One region of the Paenibacillus sp. LjRoot56 genome, then DNA from elsewhere that is predicted to be linked to it. Evidence: a T-box and tRNA genes for the amino acid it is inferred to sense, from the RefSeq annotation. Region 1 holds a T-box; the other regions hold tRNA genes.
The links. The T-box of region 1 lies ahead of tyrS (tyrosine--tRNA ligase). A T-box ahead of a tRNA ligase gene usually reads a tRNA of that ligase, here a tRNA-Tyr.

Region 1 (2,308 bases):
AATATTGCGATGGAGATTGAGGTAATCCGGCTAAATAAGCGGCTTGTGCAATATTCAATTTGGCTAAATCATCGATATTGAACAGACCTTTGGCAGCGGCTTTAATGCCGTAAAGATTATAACCCGTTGCTCCATTGCCGTATGGGATTTTATTTAGGTAAGCAAGTAAAATTTCATCCTTCGACATGATGCGTTCCATCCGAAGTGCAAGCAGCAACTCTCTTGCTTTACGGCCGTCATCGCGATCAAGTGTGAGGAAAACACGTCTAGCTAGCTGTTGCGTAATTGTACTTCCACCGGTTTGCACTTCTTCATTCAGAAGCTTCTGTGTGACTGCACGGTAGAGACCACGGAAATCGATGCCGCGATGATTGTAGAAATCTTTATCCTCAATGGCGAGGACGGCGTCTAACAAGTTCTGCGGGATGTCTTCGAGTTGGGCAAGACGTCGATCTTCTTCGGTTCGTAATTGTCCAATCACAGCATCATCATTGAAGTAGGCGAACCCTGTGATGGCATTCTCTTGCATTTGTTGTCGAATCGCATCTTCGCTGCGGATAGGATCTTTTTTAACTAGTGCACTTACATATCCGAAAGCGGCGGATCCACCTAGCAGGCCAGCCAAAAACACACAAATAATGGCCCATTTTAATGAAATTCCAATTACTTTAAATGTCGTTCTAACCCAGGGACGATTCCATTTCGCGAAAAAATTACGCATAAGTTCCAATATCCTCCTTACATGACCCCTAATAGTATACCATAATTGCACCTTTTGCGGTAATGCTGATGGGAGAAAGGTTCAGTTCTAGGTTTGACAACCATCAGATTCCTGTGTTATAACAAGTACAAATGCGTTGATGGATCAGCAGTAGGTAGCTTGTGGATGCTTTCAGAGAGCCGGTGGAGGGTGCGAACCGGTACCTGCAGGTTAGTGAATTACGGTCTTGAGCAGTAAATGGGAACCTGCAGGAATGTGCCTGCACAAGTAGTATTTACCGATTAAACCTCGTTATCGGTTCTTGAGTGAAAATAGCACGCCGTGCCTACGACTTCCGTTATAGATGTACGTAACTGCTGTTTTAATTAGGGTGGTACCGCGAGTCAAGTCTTCTCGTCCCTTTGGGATAAGAAGGCTTTTTTGTTTTTTCATTTCATAATAAAGGATGGTTGTACATGAGTATTCTGAAGGATTTAGAGTTTCGCGGTTTGCTGCATCAAATTACGGATAGAGAAGGTTTAGACAAGAAGCTGAGTGAAGAGCGCGTTGTCCTGTACTGCGGCTTTGATCCGACAGCTGATAGCTTGCATATTGGCAGTTTGCTTCCCATTTTAACATTGCGAAGATTCCAGCTTGCTGGACATGTTCCTTTAGCTTTGGTAGGCGGTGGGACGGGGCTTATTGGTGATCCGAGTGGTAAGGCGAATGAACGTACATTGAACGGACCTGAAGTCGTTGAGGCATGGTCTCAAAGTATTAAAAATCAGCTCTCACGTTTCCTTGATTTCTCAACTGAAATTGAAAACAGTGCTGAGTTAGTGAACAATTACGATTGGTTAGGCTCCCTGAACGTCATTGAATTCCTACGCGATGTAGGCAAAAACTTTACAGTGAACTACATGTTGGCTAAGGATTCAGTGGATTCTCGTATTACGAAAGGGATTTCGTTTACAGAGTTTAGTTACATGATTCTTCAATCCTATGATTTCCTGAAGTTAAATGAAACGAAGAACTGTTCCGTTCAAATTGGTGGAAGTGACCAATGGGGGAATATTACGGCTGGACTTGAGCTTATTGGCAAATCAACAGATCGCCGCGCTTTCGGTGTGACATTGCCACTTGTTACGAAGAGCGATGGGCAGAAGTTTGGTAAAACGGAAGGCGGAGCTATTTGGCTGGATGCAAGCAAAACTTCACCGTATCAGTTCTACCAATTCTGGTTAGGAACTGCGGACAATGATGTTATCCGATTCCTAAAATATTTCACATTTGAATCCCAGGAAGAAATTGAAAGACTTGAAGCTGAAGTAGTTGCACAACCAGGGAAGAGAGAAGCTCAGAAAGTGCTAGCTCGCGAAGTTACGAAGCTCGTACATGGGGGAGAGGCGCTAGAGAGTGCGCTTAATATCACATCTGCCTTATTCAGTGGGGATATTCAGTCACTATCACGTGTTGAAATTGAAGAAGCGTTCAAGGATGTACCTTCAACAACATTAGAGCAAGACGATGTCGCGTTGATTGATCTTCTTATTTCTGTGGGAGCAGCACCATCCAAACGCCAGTCGCGTCAAGACATTGAAAGCGGAG
Region 2 (2,308 bases), on a different contig from region 1:
TGGGGCGGTCGCCTCCTAAAATGTAACGGAGGCGTTTAAAGGTTCCCTCAGAATGGTTGGAAATCATTCGCAGAGTGCAAAGGCATAAGGGAGCTTGACTGCGAGACCTACAAGTCGAGCAGGGACGAAAGTCGGACTTAGTGATCCGGTGGTACCGAATGGAAGGGCCATCGCTCAACGGATAAAAGCTACCCTGGGGATAACAGGCTTATCTCCCCCAAGAGTCCACATCGACGGGGAGGTTTGGCACCTCGATGTCGGCTCATCGCATCCTGGGGCTGAAGTAGGTCCCAAGGGTTGGGCTGTTCGCCCATTAAAGCGGTACGCGAGCTGGGTTCAGAACGTCGTGAGACAGTTCGGTCCCTATCTGTCGCGGGCGTAGGAAATTTGAGAGGAGCTGTCCTTAGTACGAGAGGACCGGGATGGACGTACCGCTGGTGTACCAGTTGTCTCGCCAGAGGCATCGCTGGGTAGCTATGTACGGAGGGGATAAGCGCTGAAAGCATCTAAGCGCGAAGCCCCCCTCAAGATGAGATTTCCCAGTATGTAAGACCCCTTGTAGACGACGAGGTTGATAGGTTCGAGGTGGAAGTGCGGCAACGTATGCAGCTGACGAATACTAATCGGTCGAGGGCTTAACCATATATAGGGATCTTTGACGTAAGTCAAAGTCTCTCAGATATCCTAAGTAAGAACTTTACGTTGAAGTTTCGTATCTAGTTTTCAAGGCGCAAACAAACGCTTTGACTGTTTGGTGATGATGGCGGAAGGGACCCACGCGTTCCCATCTCGAACACGACCGTTAAGCCTTCCAGCGTCGATGGTACTTGAACCGCAGGGTTCTGGGAGAGTAGAACGTTGCCAAGCAGATACCTAATATAGGGATCTTTAATCGAAGATTAAAGTCTCTCTGCATGGGTATTTTTTTTGTCTAGTAAGATTTGATTTGCCTTTATGGAGGCTTAGTGAAGTGGCTAAACACGGCAGACTGTAAATCTGCTCTCTTCGAGTTCGGTGGTTCGAATCCATCAGCCTCCATATACCTTATTTAGGGGCATAGTTTAAGGGTAGAACAAAGGTCTCCAAAACCTTTGGTGTGGGTTCAATTCCTGCTGCCCCTGCCAATAAGATCAATGGGGATTAGCCAAGCGGTAAGGCAACGGACTTTGACTCCGTCATGCCAAGGTTCAAATCCTTGATCCCCAGCCATTTTTTCACAACACATGAGTCATTAGCTCAGTTGGTAGAGCACCTGACTTTTAATCAGGGTGTCGTAGGTTCGAATCCTACATGACTCACCATTTGCCTTATTTACAGCATGCGCGTATGGCGGAATTGGCAGACGCACTAGACTTAGGATCTAGCGGGCGACCGTGGGGGTTCAAGTCCCTCTACGCGCATCATCGTCCCTAGGTTGCTTCATGCAGCTTAGGGACCCCTATGCGGAAGTGGCTCAGCGGTAGAGCATCGCCTTGCCAAGGCGAGGGTCGCGGGTTCGATCCCCGTCTTCCGCTTTTTATCTTCGGGACGTAGCTCAGCTTGGTAGAGCACCTGCTTTGGGAGCAGGGGGTCGCATGTTCAAATCGTGTCGTCCCGATATCAACCACAGTTCTTCATCAAGTGATGAAGGATTGTGGTTTTTTGTTGTGATCATTTTGTTTTTGACCGAAGTGTTGCAGTCATTCTTACTTCACATAGAGTTACCCTTGGTTACTTAGTTACCTTGATGTAACTCATTTTCTAACCACGCCTGTTCGAGTATACTGGAAATGAAGTAAAAGTATGAATTCTAAGGAGGCTAAAGTAAGTGGGTACGAATGCGAAAATAGGCGGCGGCGGTTTCCATCACGTTGCACTCAGAGCGAATGATTTTGACGCGACAGTCAAGTTTTATACAGAAGGTTTAGGCTTTGTAGAGAAGAATAACTGGGGCGAAGGGAATAAGCGCGCGGTCCTGTTAGACTCTGGCGATGGGAATTATATGGAGGTTTTTGCTGGAGGAACAGGTGAGCAAATTCCAGAAGGCTATTTCTTTCATGTTGCTTTACGTAGTAATGATGTAGATGGAGCAGTTGCAGCAGCAGTTGCTGCCGGAGCTATCGTTACGGTAGAGCCGAAAGACGTGATCCTAGGCGTGAACCCGCCAACACCTGTGCGTATTGCATTTATCAAAGGACTAAATGGTGAAATTATTGAGTTTTTCCAAAGCACTGGGGAGAACCAACTATAATTTATCAGGGATGAGAGGGGCATGTGACATGGCTTATACCTTTACTTTATCGCTCGGAGATGAAGCGCCTGATTTTTC
Region 3 (2,308 bases), on a different contig from region 1:
TGATACCTCAATAGGTTCTATGTGAATATGCACATACGATATGTTATGAAGTTCATGAATTCGATTTTCAATATTTTCGGTAATGTCATGGCTTTCGCTTACGTTAAGCTCATGGTCTACACCAATGGTCACATCGACTAGTTTATTGTTTCCATGGATACGGGCTTTGATATCAATGACCTTCTCCACCCCGGGGACGTCACGAATGGTTTGTTTAATGGTTTGAAGCTCAGCATCATCAAACCCATCCGTAAGAGCATGAGTAGAATCTCGGAAAATATCCCACGCTGTTTTACAAATAATAACTCCGACAAGTAAAGCTGTTAATGTATCCAGCCAAGGTAGACCAAATTGAGAACCAACAATACCAATAAAGGCACCAATACTGACAAACGCATCCGATCGATTATCTTGTGCTGCTGCCATCATGGCATTACTATTTATTTTCCTTGCCAGACGAACATTGTATACATATACAACGTACATGACAATCGCACAAAAAACAGCCGTCCATGCGGCAACCATATCGGGAGATTCGATACTCGGAGAACGAAACTTAATAAATGCTTGATAGAGAACCTGAATTCCTACCGCAAACATAATAAAAGAAGCGATTAAAGCGGCTACCGTCTCAGCTCGATAATGACCGTATCTATGGTCTTTATCAGGTGGTTTTCGTGATATTTTCAGCCCGACTAAAACAGCAATTGATGCAATAATGTCTGTAGCGTTATTTAAACCATCCGCGGAAAGCGCTTCGGACTTGGTTATGTACCCTATGGTTAATTTTAAAGCTGATAAACATATATAAGTAATAATACTTAACCAAGCACCTTTTTCACCTTGCTTGATGTCATCATACAAATTTTCTATTGTTCCCACCTCACTATCCATGTCGAAGACAATCATACTCGACATAATACGTGTGGGTCTAGAGAAACAGTGTTGTCCAAGTCCTTAATAGTAGGATCCAAACAACTAATTTGCATAAGGTGAAAAGTATAGGCTTGATTCAAGTTTTCTACTTAAAACCATTAGTAAAAACAAAAAAAAGCCTTATATCAAGGCTTCATTGTTTGCAACTTGTACAACGGGTGATCTATCAAGTTGAGCTAATGACTTATGAAAAAAAGAACTGGGGATCAAGGATTTGAACCTTGGCATGACGGAGTCAAAGTCCGTTGCCTTACCGCTTGGCTAATCCCCATTGTAGGAGATGGAGGCTGATGGATTCGAACCACCGAACTCGAAGAGAGCAGATTTACAGTCTGCCGTGTTTAGCCACTTCACTAAGCCTCCACGTTAAAAAGCTTTACCGGGCCCCGAAAAAGTATTCGGTGTTGCTACAAGGCTTCACTTCATTTTTTGGGGTAATATGGTGCCGTCGAGAGGACTTGAACCCCCAACCTACTGATTACAAGTCAGTTGCTCTACCAGTTGAGCTACAACGGCTTATTACGTTTATACAGATGGCGGAGAGAGAGGGATTCGAACCCTCGCACCACTTACGCAGTCTAACCCCTTAGCAGAGGGTCCCCTTATAGCCACTTGGGTATCTCTCCAAAATAATAAGTAGCGGCAGAGGGGCTCGAACCCCCGACCTTACGGGTATGAACCGTACGCTCTAGCCAGCTGAGCTACGCCGCCAAATGGTCTATCAATCATCATATATAAAAACGTGCTGCTAAGGAATAAGTGGGCCCTAGTGGACTCGAACCACCGACCTCACCCTTATCAGGGGTGCGCTCTAACCAGCTGAGCTAAGGGCCCATATTTGCATTAACTCCTCGAAAGGCGGCAAAAAAAATACCCACTAGGGGTATTCTGCTTGGCAACGTTCTACTCTCCCAGAACCCTGCGGTTCAAGTACCATCGACGCTGGAGGGCTTAACGGTCGTGTTCGAGATGGGAACGCGTGGGTCCCCTCCGCCATCATCACCAAACAGTCAAAGCGTTTGTTTGCGCCTTGAAAACTAGATACGAAACTTCAACGTAAAGTTAGATGTTCTTAGGATTTTCTGGGCCCCAATCAAGTAGTCGGAATTCGCTACAAAGCTTATCTTCACTTGGTTGGGATTAGGTTAAGCCCTCGACCGATTAGTATTCGTCAGCTGCATACGTTACCGCACTTCCACCTCGAACCTATCAACCTCGTCGTCTACAAGGGGTCTTACATACTGGGAAATCTCATCTTGAGGGGGGCTTCGCGCTTAGATGCTTTCAGCGCTTATCCCCTCCGTACATAGCTACCCAGCGATGCCTCTGGCGAGACAACTGGTACACCAGCGGTACGTCCATCCCGGTCCTC

Region 2: it encodes a tRNA-Tyr, which carries the amino acid that the T-box ahead of tyrS (tyrosine--tRNA ligase) is inferred to sense. The anticodon was not compared.
Region 3: it encodes a tRNA-Tyr, which carries the amino acid that the T-box ahead of tyrS (tyrosine--tRNA ligase) is inferred to sense. The anticodon was not compared.

Annotation. Positions count from the first base shown of each region.
Region 1 is NZ_CAXURV020000002.1:1,173,004-1,175,311, forward strand. It holds gene ACSQ8O_RS17665 (transglycosylase domain-containing protein) at 1-721, opposite strand, end outside; T-box leader at 849-1,125, shown strand; gene tyrS (tyrosine--tRNA ligase) at 1,177-2,308, shown strand, end outside.
Region 2 is NZ_CAXURV020000007.1:74,773-77,080, reverse strand. It holds rRNA gene ACSQ8O_RS34985 (23S ribosomal RNA) at 1-643, shown strand, start outside; rRNA gene rrf (5S ribosomal RNA) at 751-867, shown strand; tRNA gene ACSQ8O_RS34975 (tRNA-Tyr) at 957-1,038, shown strand; tRNA gene ACSQ8O_RS34970 (tRNA-Trp) at 1,051-1,124, shown strand; tRNA gene ACSQ8O_RS34965 (tRNA-Gln) at 1,135-1,209, shown strand; tRNA gene ACSQ8O_RS34960 (tRNA-Lys) at 1,226-1,301, shown strand; tRNA gene ACSQ8O_RS34955 (tRNA-Leu) at 1,321-1,400, shown strand; tRNA gene ACSQ8O_RS34950 (tRNA-Gly) at 1,443-1,514, shown strand; tRNA gene ACSQ8O_RS34945 (tRNA-Pro) at 1,524-1,597, shown strand; gene ACSQ8O_RS34940 (VOC family protein) at 1,808-2,230, shown strand; gene ACSQ8O_RS34935 (thioredoxin family protein) at 2,259-2,308, shown strand, end outside.
Region 3 is NZ_CAXURV020000003.1:1,202,175-1,204,482, forward strand. It holds gene ACSQ8O_RS24370 (cation diffusion facilitator family transporter) at 1-894, opposite strand, end outside; tRNA gene ACSQ8O_RS24375 (tRNA-Gln) at 1,136-1,207, opposite strand; tRNA gene ACSQ8O_RS24380 (tRNA-Tyr) at 1,218-1,299, opposite strand; tRNA gene ACSQ8O_RS24385 (tRNA-Thr) at 1,377-1,452, opposite strand; tRNA gene ACSQ8O_RS24390 (tRNA-Ser) at 1,471-1,562, opposite strand; tRNA gene ACSQ8O_RS24395 (tRNA-Met) at 1,574-1,647, opposite strand; tRNA gene ACSQ8O_RS24400 (tRNA-Ile) at 1,697-1,770, opposite strand; rRNA gene rrf (5S ribosomal RNA) at 1,827-1,943, opposite strand; rRNA gene ACSQ8O_RS24410 (23S ribosomal RNA) at 2,078-2,308, opposite strand, start outside.